Regions from separate parts of the Pseudoalteromonas sp. Xi13 genome, predicted to be linked through region 4. Evidence: predicted binding sites of a transcription regulator. Region 4 holds the regulator's gene; each other region holds the start of a gene.

Region 1 (3,144 bases), 1.1 Mb from region 4:
AGTTGTTGTGCTTGTGCTGTTGTTACTCGCAAATCATGTGCATAAATTAATAGGCGACAGTGGCGCAAGTATTATAAGTAGAATCATGGGGTTAATTTTAAGCTCTGTGGCAGTTACAAATATACTCAACGGTATCGCGCATTATTTTGGTTTACAAATATACAGCTAACATTGATGCTAATTAGGCTTTTGTGTAAAATACAGCGCCTTTTTATGGGCGCATTTACTTATAATCCCCGAGGCTTTTACATTGCAAAAACGCACATTAGATAATCCAACGTTAAACAGACGTTTTTCTGTTGCACCCATGCTTGATTGGACTGATCGTCATTGTCGCACTTTTCATCGTAAGATGACTAAGCACGCTGTTTTATACACTGAGATGATCACCACGGGGGCGATTTTATTTGGTCGCGGCGATTATCTACACTTTAATCAGCACGAGGGGCCGGTTGCTTTGCAGCTGGGGGGTTCTGATCCTGAGGCGCTAGCAAAGTGTGCAAAGCTTGCGGGTGAGCGCGGTTACGATGAGATTAACTTAAATGTAGGCTGCCCTTCAGATAGAGTACAAAACGGGCGCTTTGGTGCATGCCTAATGGCCGAGCCTGAGCTGGTTGCACAGTGTGTTGCGGCAATGAAAAGCGAAGTTAGTATTCCTGTTACGGTAAAAACACGCATCGGTATTGATGAGCAAGACTCGTATGAGTTTTTATGCGCATTAATTGAAGCCAGCCATAAAGTTGGCTGTGATGACTTTATTATTCATGCCCGTAAAGCGTGGTTAAATGGTTTGAGCCCTAAAGAAAATCGTGAAGTACCGCCTCTTGATTACCCACGCGTTTACCAATTAAAAAAAGACTACCCACAGCTCGATTTAAGCATTAATGGCGGTGTTAAAACAATTGAAGAAAGCCTAGCGCATTTAGCGCATATAGACGGCGTTATGATTGGTCGTGAAGCATATAGTAATCCATTTATGCTTAATGAGGTGGATGAAAAGATTTACGGTGAGGTGGCTAATACTCAGACTCGTCACGATGTGGTGCGCGCTATGTATGATTACATAGAAGAAGAAATGCGTTTAGGTGCTAACTTTTGGCATATAGCACGCCATATGCTGGGGATTTTTCAGGGGCAGCCAGGGGCGCGCGGATTTAGACGTCACCTTTCAGAAAACGGTCACGGTAAACAGGCTGATTTGTCGGTAATGGATAAAGCATTAAGTTTTGTGCCTGAGTAATACTAAAGCGTTGACCAGTTATAAAAAAACCACTTTATAAAGTGGTTTTTTTATAACTAAAATTTAGTCAAAAGATAAATAAATTAGTGATTTTAGCTTATTAGCATTCAGTTTTTAGTCAGTTTAAAATAACGTGTTAGTTATCTAACTGTCTGAATATAAAGGCTTATAAATAAATTTTGTTAATTGGCATAACTCTTGGAATCCTGTTGTTATCAATTAAAACAACAGGACAAAACAATGAGTATATTTAATCGCGTAAATGATGTTATCCAATCCAATATTGCTGCCATGCTGGATAAAGCAGAAGACCCAGAAAAACTCCTCAACCTTATGCTAAGTGAAATGCAAGAAGCGCTTAACGAATGTAGAAGCACAGCCGCAGCCTTGCTGTGCGAAGAAAAAACGCTTAAACGCCAAATTGCACAAAAACAAAAAGACTTAACTTTGTGGCAAACAAAAGCTGAGCTGGCAGTTGCTAAAAACCGTGACGATTTAGCCAAGTCTGCGTTAGTAGAAAAACAGCGAGTAGATGAGCAAATTGTAGCAAAAAACACTCAGCTAAATACTCTAAAAGAGTCGATAGAGAAAATTACGGCAGATTGTGAGCGTTTACAGCAAAAAATGGCGCAAGCTAAAAGCAAACAAGCTCAATTAATAAAACGCCACGATATTGTTGCTGCACGTGAAAAAGTGAACATGCAATTACACAGTGACAAGGTCGCAAATGCTTTGTCTCGCTTTGAAATGATAGAGCAAAAAGTGGAAGGCATAGAAGCACAGGTTGATGCTTATGAACTTACAAATACAGCGCAATCAACCGCTGAGCAAATTGAGACTTTAGTTAAAAATGAAAAAATAGATGCAGAGCTGGCTCGTTTAAAAGCCAGTGTTAAGCAAAGTAATACCAGTACAACTGCGCCAAGCGCTTAAGGAGTAAAGTATGAATAACTTTAAAACACAGCGTGGTTGGTACAAAGATTCACTGAATAAAAAAATATCGGGCGTATGCAGTGGGTTAGCGCGTCGCCTTGATTTTCCAGTGTGGTCAACACGCTTAGTAACTATTTTATTATTTATAAGTTTTCCGTTTGCAGTGGCGCTTGGTTATTTGATTGCTCACTGCTGTCTTGAAGAGCGTGCGTATTAGGAGAGGGATATGAAAACCTTAGCAATATGTGTTGTCGTATATGTGTTACTTTTTACTGATACAGTGTCACTAATACATTTTGATTCATGGCAGTTTCCACTGTGGATTGCAGATATGAGCTGGGTGGGGCTTGAGCTGGCTGGTGTATTAGTCGCTATTATTGCAGTGGTAGCCGTAATGGCTTTAGTGACCATGGGGTTAATAGGCGCAGGGATTGTCGCGCTGGTTGGCACCATTTTGGCACTGTTATTTGGTTCAGTGATGATAGCCTGGCCATTATTATTTGTAGCTGTACTGTGCTGGTTGGTGCTCGATAACAAAAAAGTAACCTCTTAAGCCTTAATTTAACTGACTATTATTAGTTAACTATGTTAAATTTAAAGTGAAATTTTATGCTTTCACAAGGAATAAAGCGATGATGAAGCAGTGCTTTTTTATGGCCTCGGCGTTAATGATTAATGTGTTTTCGTCATCGGTTGCTGCACATGCTGGGCACAGCCACGATACAGACGAAGCTAAGCTTGAAGTAAGCCATGCACAAGTAAGGGCATTTTTGCCTGGTAGTAAGTCGAGTGTTGGCTATTTAACAATTTCTAACCACGGTGGTGGTGTTGCTAAATTAACTAAAGCGACCATCGAAGGTTTAGGCCGTGTAGAAATACATGAGCACAAACATGTCAACGGCATGATGAAAATGCAACAGGTTAAAGCTGTCACCATTAAGGGCCATGAAAGCCTAAGCTTTGAGCCTGGT
Region 2 (3,144 bases), 420 kb from region 4:
GCAACGGGTTCGTTGTTTAACACCAATACATTTAATGATTTGTATTCAGACAAAAAAGCACTTAGAACCGGCGATATAATTACCGTTAAGCTTGAAGAGTCAACACAAGCTACAAAAGCCGCTAAAACCGAAACCGATAAAGAAACCGAAGCCAGCCTAGACCCCGTTATTGGGTTAGGTGGATTACCAGTAAATATAGGTGGCGACAGTATTCAGTTTGGCATTGGTAGTGACTCATCATTTACCGGTGACTCTAAATCAAATCAGTCAAACAGCTTAGTGGGCGATATCTCGGTGAATGTTATGCGTGTTTTACCCAATGGTAATTTAGTTATTCGTGGTGAAAAATGGCTAACACTTAACACCGGCGAAGAGTTTATTAGGCTCGAAGGCCTTGTACGTCCGCAAGATGTAAGCGCCGAAAACACGGTTGAGTCGAATAGAATTGCCAATGCCCGAATTCAATATTCAGGTAAAGGACAAACACAAGAAGCGCAAAGCCCAGGGTGGTTAACACGTTTCTTTAGTAGCTCGTTATTTCCGTTTTAGAGGATAGTAGTATGAATAGCATTAAAGCGTTTATTTTGATCATACTGCTAGGCTGGCAATTTTCTGCCAGTGCAGAGCGTATTAAAGATGTATCTATGGTTGAAGGTGTGCGTGCTAACCAACTCGTAGGGTATGGTTTAGTGGTGGGGCTACCTGGTACAGGGGAGCAAAACTCTTACACGCAACAAAGTTTTAGAGGCATGCTAAACAGTTTTGGTATTACGCTGCCTTCAACACAAAGCCCTAAAATTAAAAACGTAGCAGCAGTGGCAGTCCATGCTGAGCTTCCGCCGTTTAGAAAGCCGGGTCAAACAATTGATATTACGGTATCTTCTATTGGCAGTGCAGGCAGTTTACGTGGCGGCACCTTGTTACAAACTTTCTTAAAAGGGGTGGATGGAAACGTATATGCCATAGCACAAGGTAGCCTAATTGTGGGAGGCCTAGGAGCACAAGGGCTAGATGGCAGTAAAGTGGTCATTAACACCCCGACGGTTGGCCGCGTACCTAACGGAGCCACTGTTGAGCGCGAAGTTAAAAGCCCTTTTATGCAAGGCGACTACATTACTTTTAACTTAAACCGCCCTGACTTTACAACGGCAAAACGTTTAGAAGCAACAATTAACAATTTGGTAGGCCCTAATAGTGCACAAGCTATTGACGCTGCCTCAGTACGGGTTATTGCGCCACGTGATGCATCGCAACGAGTGTCTTATTTATCAACGCTTGAAAACCTAGAGTTTAAGCCTGCTGATACCTCAGCCAAGATTATTGTTAATTCACGTACGGGAACGATTGTCATTGGCAAAAATGTGAAGCTACAGCCTGCGGCAATAACCCATGGCGGCCTAACAGTCACAATTGCTGAACAGCAAAATGTAACGCAGCCTAATCCGTTAGCAGAAGGCGAAACTGTTGTTACACAGCAAAGTATTATTGACGTTAATCAAGATGATTCTCGTGCGTTTGTTTTTAACCCCGGCGTTAGCTTAGATGACTTAGTACGTGCAATAAACGAAGTAGGCGCAGCACCTGGCGATTTAATGGCTATTTTAGAAGCGCTTAAAGAAGCGGGTGCAATTAACGGACAGCTTGTTGTTATTTAGTTAGATTTTAGAATATTTACCCTTCCACATAAAGCTTAAGTACTCAAAAGGTACTTAAGCTTTTTACTGTTTACCTTTCTTTGGCTCAATTTTTGCATTTCTTAAAGCATTATTCATTTTTGTGTCAAAAAGCTGATGGAAACAAATCACCTCGATAAGCAAAACTTTTTTGATTTAAGTAATCTTAATACTTTACGTCAAGACGCTTTAAACAGCGGTGATGCATCTACTGATGCGTCTAAAGCGGCGCTAAAAAAAGCAGCGGCACAATTTGAAGCTATTTTTACACAAATGCTTCTAAAAGGGATGCGTAAAGCCAACGAAGCATTTGAAGATGAAGACAGCCCGTTTAACTCTAGCGGCGTAAAATTTTTTGAAGAAATGCACGATCAGCAGCTCTCTTCTGAGCTTTCATCAAATGGGTCTTTGGGTTTGGCTGATTTAATTGTTCAGCAGCTTTCTCCAGAGGCTGAGAACTTTATGCCTGGCTCAGTATTAAGAACTACTAACGACTTTATGAGCGATAAACGCGCAGGCTCTGAGCTGCCGCACGAAAAAGTGCACAGTATAAAGCAAGCAAATAAAGATGACTTAGTAGCCAGCAGTGAAGCAACACAAACTAAAACCACAACACAGCCTACACAGTCGTCATTTAATAATGCTGAAGAGTTTGTGAGTTCCGTGTGGGAGCATGCTAAAACAGCGGCCGAAAAAATTGGTTTAAACCCTGCAGTAATGGTGGCCCAAGCGGCACTTGAGACTGGTTGGGGTAAGCATATTATTAATAAAAGCGACGGGAATAGCTCAAATAACCTGTTCAATATTAAATCAGATAAAAGCTGGGAAGGCGATAAAGCAAGTAAAGTAACGCTTGAATTTGAGCAAGGTACCCCTGTTAAAAAGCAAGCAAGTTTTAGAGCTTACGATTCTATAAAAGAAAGCGTGAACGACTTTGTCGATTTTTTAACGCAAAACCCACGCTACGAAGAAGCATTACAAAAAACAGCACAGCCAAACGAATTTTTAGATTCGCTACAAAAAGCAGGCTATGCAACCGATCCTAATTACGCGAGTAAAATAAAAAAAGTGCTAAATAGCAGTGAGCTTAAAAATATTGCAACAAGCGCGTTTACCCAAGGAGTGAAGTAATATGTCGTTTAGTTTATTAAATATTGCCAGTGCTGGGGTGCGTTCAAGCTCTGAGCTGTTGCAAACGACCAGTAAAAACATCACCAATGTAAATACAGAGGGCTACGTACGTGAGCGAACTGAATTTACCACTATGGTTGATAATCAAGTAGGGCGCGGCGAAACATATAGGCTTTTAAATGAATTTGCCCAGTCGCAATTAAATCGCGATACCTCTAATAAATCATTTTTTGATCAGTTTGTTACTGAGGCAAACCGTGTAGATACCATTTTTTCTGAAGAGTCTAATAATTTATCTACAGGCATTAACTCTTTATTTAACAACGTACAAGAGGCTCTA
Region 3 (3,144 bases), 1.2 Mb from region 4:
TAGCCATTGGCTTTGCTTTTCAAGACATGACCGAGAACTTAATTGCCGGTATTGCTATGGGAATACGCAAGCCATTTAAAGCGGGTGATGTAATTGAAACCGACGATGTATTTGGCTCGGTACATTCTATAAACCTGCGTAACACGCTAATAGAGAGCTTTTACGGGCAGTTAATACTGGTACCTAACAAGGTATTATTTAGAAATGTGTTAAAAAATTACACCACGTTAGGCGTTAGGCGCATAGAGGTACCGGTGGGTATTTCATACGGCGACGACATTGAAAAAGCCAAAGAAGTTATCGTTGATAAAATTAACGAGTTTGACTTTGTAATACGTAAAGAAGAAACCGCTGTGTACGCAGAAGGTTTTGGCGACAGTAGTATTAATTTACTGGTGTGGTTTTGGATAAAATACCCAGGCGAGCCAGACTTTATGACAGTACGCCATAAAGGCGTAGTCGCTGTTAAACAAGCGCTTGATGCTGCAGATATAAGTATTCCATTCCCAATACGTACGTTAGATTTTGGCATTAAAGGCGGTGAAAAGCTCGATGCCATGATAAGCGATAAAATAAACCAACAGTCACCTAAACAACAAGGCGGGAGTAATACGGGTTCAAATCAAAGCGAATGAGCGACTAATACTGGTTTAAACTAGCCCAGTAATAGTTACCCACTAGCAGCGCATTTTTACATAAAAAGTGCGCTGCTAGTAATTTCAAAGCGCTAAGTCGGGTTAAATTTAACTATACTTTTAATAAATTTATTTTAAGTTAATACTTATTTGCTTTTCGCTGCCATCGAATTTTTGATTAGTAGTAAAAGCGTTTCACCACTGCTTTTTGTCATCGATTTTTTTTGTAACCTCAGCAGAGCAGGCTGGAATAGCGCAGCCATCTAACTCTATTACCTTGTCGCCTACTTTTAATCCTGCCAAATCAGCAAAGACTTTTATAATATCTAGTTCACTAATTTCTGGGCTAAAAAAGCCGGATACAGACACATTTGCAACAAACCCAAAAATACCTTCTTCTGCATGGCTAATAAGAGGGATTAGCAGTAGTGAATAAATCGTTTCATGTATTAGCTTCCTTGTGTAAGTGATGGGGCATTTGCATGCGTTAAGCCATATATTATTAACTGCTATTCATGGTGAGGTTGATTAGCAAACACTTGTAGGTTGCCAACGGTATTAAAAATGCGCTGATTATATGAACTTTACAGCCTTGTTATAGCATTCTTTTATCAAAGCTGTAGTAAGTCACTAATTTAAAAGAGTGGGAAAGGGCGGCTAAGTGTTTGCTCTATTTTTAATAGGGGAGCTAAAGCTAGAAGTTTAGATACTAAAGTGTGCTATTAAGCATAAAAAAGCGCGGCTTGTGTTGGAGAAACAAGCCACGCAGAGGAATAAGTTATATAAACAAATATTGTAATGCGGTATCAGATAACACTAATTTTATTACGGATAATTTTAACGCCATCCATATTTTCTAAAAACTTTTGCGCAAGTGCACGCTGAAAACCTGTTTGCGCTTCACCGTATAGGTCAACTTCACCGTCTTCAACCTGCACGCGAATATCGCTTAATGCTAAGTTTGGGTTAGTGCGTAACGTATTGGTGATTGTTTGTTGTAAGTTAGGTTGAGTAGCCACACTGCTTACTACGGCTAAGTTAGTTGCTGCACTTACTTTTGTAGCGCAAGCTAATAAAAATAAACAACAAAATGATACTAAAGCGATAGTTAACTTAAAGCGGTTCATAACTTCATCCTTACATTACGGTTAATCGTGCAGCTATTCTTAGCTGAGTTACTTTCTCAGTTACAATTTCGATGCCAATTTTAATTTGTTGAAATATAAGGTTATTTTATTAAGTGGGAATTCAGGTGGGCAATAATTACATTTTAATGGGAATGAGTTACATGCTTGGGTTACATTTGTAACGGGTACAAAAAAGCCGGCAACTGCCGGCTTTTTTATTTATGGTGTGCTATTTCTTTTTAATTTTAGCTTTGGCTTTTTTCTTAGCTTTCATTTTTACCGGATCTTTACGCTTTTTAGCGGGTGGCTTAGCTTCTTTATGCTGTGGCTCAAGCCCTTTAATTATGCGGCGCTTAAGTTTTTGCTCTGTGTATCGCTCAACCTTGTATAAAATGCCAATGTCGTGCGCTTCAACTAATGATATAGCAATCCCTTTTTTACCTGCACGGCCAGTACGGCCAATACGGTGAACATAGACATCGGCAGTGCGCGGCATATCAAAGTTAATTACGTGGCTAATGTCAGAAACATCAATACCGCGAGCCGCAACATCGGTTGCTATTAATATGCGCGTTTTGCCACTGTGGAAATTTTCCATCGCTTTCATGCGCTTATCTTGCGGCATTTCGCCACGCAGCCACGCGGCTTTTACGCCATTGTTAGTTAGCTCACCAATTAGCGTTTCTAGGCGCTCACGGGTTTTTACAAACACAATGGCTTTACTTACATCTGGGCCGTTTAGGGTATTAACCAACAGCTCAAGCTTGTGGTGGTAATCATCAGCAAGGTGAACCCATTGATGAATTTTTGCTTTTTCTTTGCGTGACGATTCGGCTTCAAGTAAAGCTGGGTCGTTTAAAATACGCTCTGCAAATAACTCAACGCTATCGCCTTCTAACGTCGCAGAGAATAAAAAGCACTGACGACGGTTTTTAGCTTCGTCACATATGCGCAGCATTTCTTTTCTAAAGCCCATGTCTAACATGCGGTCGGCTTCATCAAGAATAAGCATTTCTACGTTTTCAGCATGGAAATTTTCGGTTTCAAGGTATTCCATTAAACGCCCTGGTGTGGCGATTAAAATATCGTTATTGTTTTCAAAAATTTCTTTATGGGTGCCGTAGTTTATACCACCTGTTACTACACCAATTTTAAGGTGGGTGCCTTTAGCAAGCAGTTCACATTGCTCATGAATTTGATAAGCCAGTTCACGGGTTGGGGTCATTATTAACACACGTGCAAAACCTGGGTCGCGACGCGGAAAATCCATTAAGTATTGAATAGCCGGAATTAAAAATGCCGCCGTTTTACCTGTGCCAGTAGGTGCTGATGCTAAAATATCGCGACCTTGCAGCGCTTCAGGAATAGCTTGTTGTTGAATG
Region 4 (3,144 bases):
AAAATTAAAGAAAAAACAGGTAACGAAGGTCAACCATGAGCACCTTAAAAGCAGAACTATTAGCAAAAAGCTATAAAGGCCGCCAAGTTGTAAAAAATGTAGGCCTTGAGGTAGAAGCCGGCAGCATTGTTGGCTTATTGGGCCCTAATGGCGCAGGTAAAACCACCACCTTTTATATGATTGTAGGGTTAGTACCTAGCGACAAAGGCAAAATTTCTATTGATGATAACGACATTACGTTATTACCTATGCACAGCCGCGCCCGCTTAGGCATTGGCTATTTGCCGCAAGAGTCATCAATATTTAGAAAGCTGACAGTTTATCAAAACTTAATGGCGATTTTAGAAACGCGTAAAGAGCTCAATAAAGCCGCGCGAGAAGAAACGCTTAACAACTTACTTGATGAATTTAGTATTCAGCATATTCGCGATAGCCAAGGTATGGCGCTTTCTGGTGGTGAACGCCGCCGTGTAGAAATTGCCAGAGCACTGGCAGCGAACCCTAAATTTATTTTATTGGATGAGCCTTTTGCTGGTGTTGATCCGATTTCAGTGTTAGATATAAAGAAAATAATAGAACATCTTAAAAACCGTGGCATTGGCGTATTAATTACCGATCACAATGTAAGAGAAACTCTTGATGTTTGTGAAAAAGCCTACATTGTTTCTCATGGGGAGCTAATTGCATCTGGCACCCCAGAACACGTATTAAATGACAAAACTGTACGCGATGTTTATTTAGGCGAGCAATTTAGGCTGTAACATTTAAGCCACACCTACAAGCATCTGCTAATATTAATTATAACAACATAAAAGGATTGTTAGAGATACATGAGGCAATCATTACAGCTGCGCATGGGCCAGCAACTTACAATGACTCCACAATTGCAACAAGCGATTCGCTTGCTGCAGCTCAGTACATTGGATCTCCAGCAAGAAATACAAGAAGCACTTGATAGCAACCCGCTATTAGAAGTAGAAGAGCAAGATTACACGGAAGAGTCGGCTGGGAAAAATGAACAAAAAGCAGATACGGATGATATAACCGTAAGCGCATCGGCTGACGATACAACCAGCGAGTACGAGCAAGACAGTGGCGAAGCTTTAAATAAAGACACCGTTAGCGATGATATGGCAATGGATGTAACTTGGGATGAGTACATGAGCGCAGCCCCTGCTGCATCCTCAGGCCCAATGCCAGAAGATGAGTCTATTTATCAAGGTGCCTCTACTGAAACGCTACATGAGTATTTAATGTGGCAGCTTCAGCTTACTCCTTTTAGCCCAACTGACGAAGCCATTGCTATTGCCATTGTAGAAGCTGTAGATGACTCGGGTATTTTAACGCTAAGTTGCGAAGAAATTTTAGAAAGCTTTAACCAAGAAAACGATGACGAAGTTGAAGTTGAACTTGACGAAATAGAAGCCGTTTTAAAGCGTATTCAGTTATTTGACCCTGTAGGTATAGCCGCGCGCAGTTTACAAGAGTGCTTGTGTATTCAGCTAAACCAGTTTGATAAAGACACCCCTTTTATAGAACAAACTAAAATGATCTTAACCGATCACATTGATCTATTAGCGGCACGCGACTATCGTACATTAATGAAAAAGACTAAGCTTAAAGAAGACGAGCTTAAAGAGGTCATGACCCTAATACATACCCTCAACCCAAAACCTGCAGATACAATAGTAAGGGAAGAGTCTGAGTATGTAATACCGGATGTGTCGGTTAAAAAAATAAAAGGCCGCTGGGTGGTAGAGCTAAACCCAGATAGCATGCCAAAAATACGCGTAAATAGTCAGTACGCGGCTATGTCACGTACCGTAAAATCAAGTGGTGATAGCCAATTTATTCGCTCTCACTTACAAGAAGCTAAATGGTTTATAAAAAGCCTTGAAAGCAGAAACGACACGCTGCTTAAGGTAACTAACTGTATTGTAAAACAGCAACAGGCATTTTTTGAACATGGCCCCGAAGCCATGAAGCCAATGGTTTTAAACGATGTTGCTGAGATGGTAGAAATGCATGAGTCGACAATTTCGCGTGTTACTACGCAAAAATATATGCATACGCCACGTGGTATTTTTGAGCTTAAGTATTTTTTCTCAAGCCACGTAAGCACTGAAAACGGCGGCGAGTGTTCATCAACCGCAATACGTGCCCTAATTAAAAAGCTAATTGCCGCGGAAAACTCAGCTAAACCATTGAGTGATAGTAAAATTGCGGATATATTGGCAGAGCAAGGAATTAAAGTAGCTAGACGCACAATAGCAAAATACCGTGAATCGCTAGCTATTCCACCGTCAAATCAGAGAAAGAGTTTGATATAAGACGTTAAAAACAAAGAGGAAATGCTTATGCAACTAAACCTAACTGGTCGTCACGTAGAAGTAACTGATTCACTTAGAGACTATGTAAATAATAAATTTGCAAAGCTAGAAAGGCACTCAGATCATATTAGCAATGTGCATGTCATTCTCGATGTAGAAAAACTCAACCAAAAAGCAGAAGCGACTATTCATGTAAGTGGCGCAGATTTATTTGCCTCAACAGAGCACCAAGATATGTATGCCGCTATAGACTCGTTGATTGACAAGCTCGATCGTCAAGTCATAAAACATAAAGAGAAGCTTGCTAGACACTAATATTATGAAATTAAGTACATTAGTATGCCAGGACTGCAGCAAAGCTGCGGTCCTTTTTAGTAGTAAAAAAAGAATTTTAGAGTTTATCAGTGAGCTTGCTCATGAAAAGCTCCCCTACTTACCACAACAAGATATTCTTAATGCGCTGGCAAGCAGAGAAAAGCTAGGCAGTACTGGTATTGGCCGGGGTATCGCCATTCCTCATGGCAGAATGGGTGGCGTAGAAGAACCGCTGGCTTTAGTACTTGTTAGCGACACCCCTGTTAACTTTGATGCTATTGATAACTGCCCTGTTGATATTTTTGTTGCACTCATCGTACCAGATGGCGATAACCAACAGCACCTAAAGACTCTGGCAACCATAGCTGATAAACTGAGCAACAAAGAATTTTGTAAACAGCTGCGTAGTGCTAAAACCGATGCAGAGCTGTATCAAGTAATTGTTGATCAATCGTAGTAAATACTAAGGGCTATAAATGGAGTTAATTATCATAAGCGG

What was found. Region 4 encodes sigma-54, which starts transcription at its own class of promoters, with help from an activator protein. Its sites were predicted from a motif close to GTTGGCACGNNNNTNGNNT; they were not measured.
Region 1: a site for sigma-54 is predicted at 1,426-1,444, ahead of EJ103_RS02465 (PspA/IM30 family protein). Genes of this name have one in related genera too.
Region 2: a site for sigma-54 is predicted at 1,735-1,753, ahead of flgJ (flagellar assembly peptidoglycan hydrolase FlgJ). Genes of this name have one in related genera too.
Region 3: a site for sigma-54 is predicted at 1,823-1,841, ahead of EJ103_RS02925 (BON domain-containing protein). Genes of this name have one in related genera too.

Annotation. Positions count from the first base shown of each region.
Region 1 is NZ_CP034439.1:556,513-559,656, forward strand. It holds gene EJ103_RS02455 (MarC family protein) at 1-169, shown strand, start outside; gene dusA (tRNA dihydrouridine(20/20a) synthase DusA) at 308-1,240, shown strand; gene EJ103_RS02465 (PspA/IM30 family protein) at 1,481-2,173, shown strand; gene EJ103_RS02470 (PspC domain-containing protein) at 2,184-2,390, shown strand; gene EJ103_RS02475 (hypothetical protein) at 2,400-2,726, shown strand; gene EJ103_RS02480 (copper chaperone PCu(A)C) at 2,806-3,144, shown strand, end outside.
Region 2 is NZ_CP034439.1:2,695,149-2,698,292, reverse strand. It holds gene flgH (flagellar basal body L-ring protein FlgH) at 1-549, shown strand, start outside; gene EJ103_RS12175 (flagellar basal body P-ring protein FlgI) at 561-1,655, shown strand; gene flgJ (flagellar assembly peptidoglycan hydrolase FlgJ) at 1,791-2,804, shown strand; gene flgK (flagellar hook-associated protein FlgK) at 2,806-3,144, shown strand, end outside.
Region 3 is NZ_CP034439.1:658,229-661,372, forward strand. It holds gene EJ103_RS02920 (mechanosensitive ion channel family protein) at 1-635, shown strand, start outside; gene EJ103_RS20120 (hypothetical protein) at 831-1,004, opposite strand; gene EJ103_RS02925 (BON domain-containing protein) at 1,442-1,762, opposite strand; gene srmB (ATP-dependent RNA helicase SrmB) at 1,992-3,144, opposite strand, start outside.
Region 4 is NZ_CP034439.1:3,110,383-3,113,526, forward strand. It holds gene lptA (lipopolysaccharide transport periplasmic protein LptA) at 1-39, shown strand, start outside; gene lptB (LPS export ABC transporter ATP-binding protein) at 36-761, shown strand; gene EJ103_RS13995 (RNA polymerase factor sigma-54) at 831-2,330, shown strand; gene hpf (ribosome hibernation promoting factor) at 2,358-2,645, shown strand; gene EJ103_RS14005 (PTS sugar transporter subunit IIA) at 2,650-3,102, shown strand; gene rapZ (RNase adapter RapZ) at 3,122-3,144, shown strand, end outside.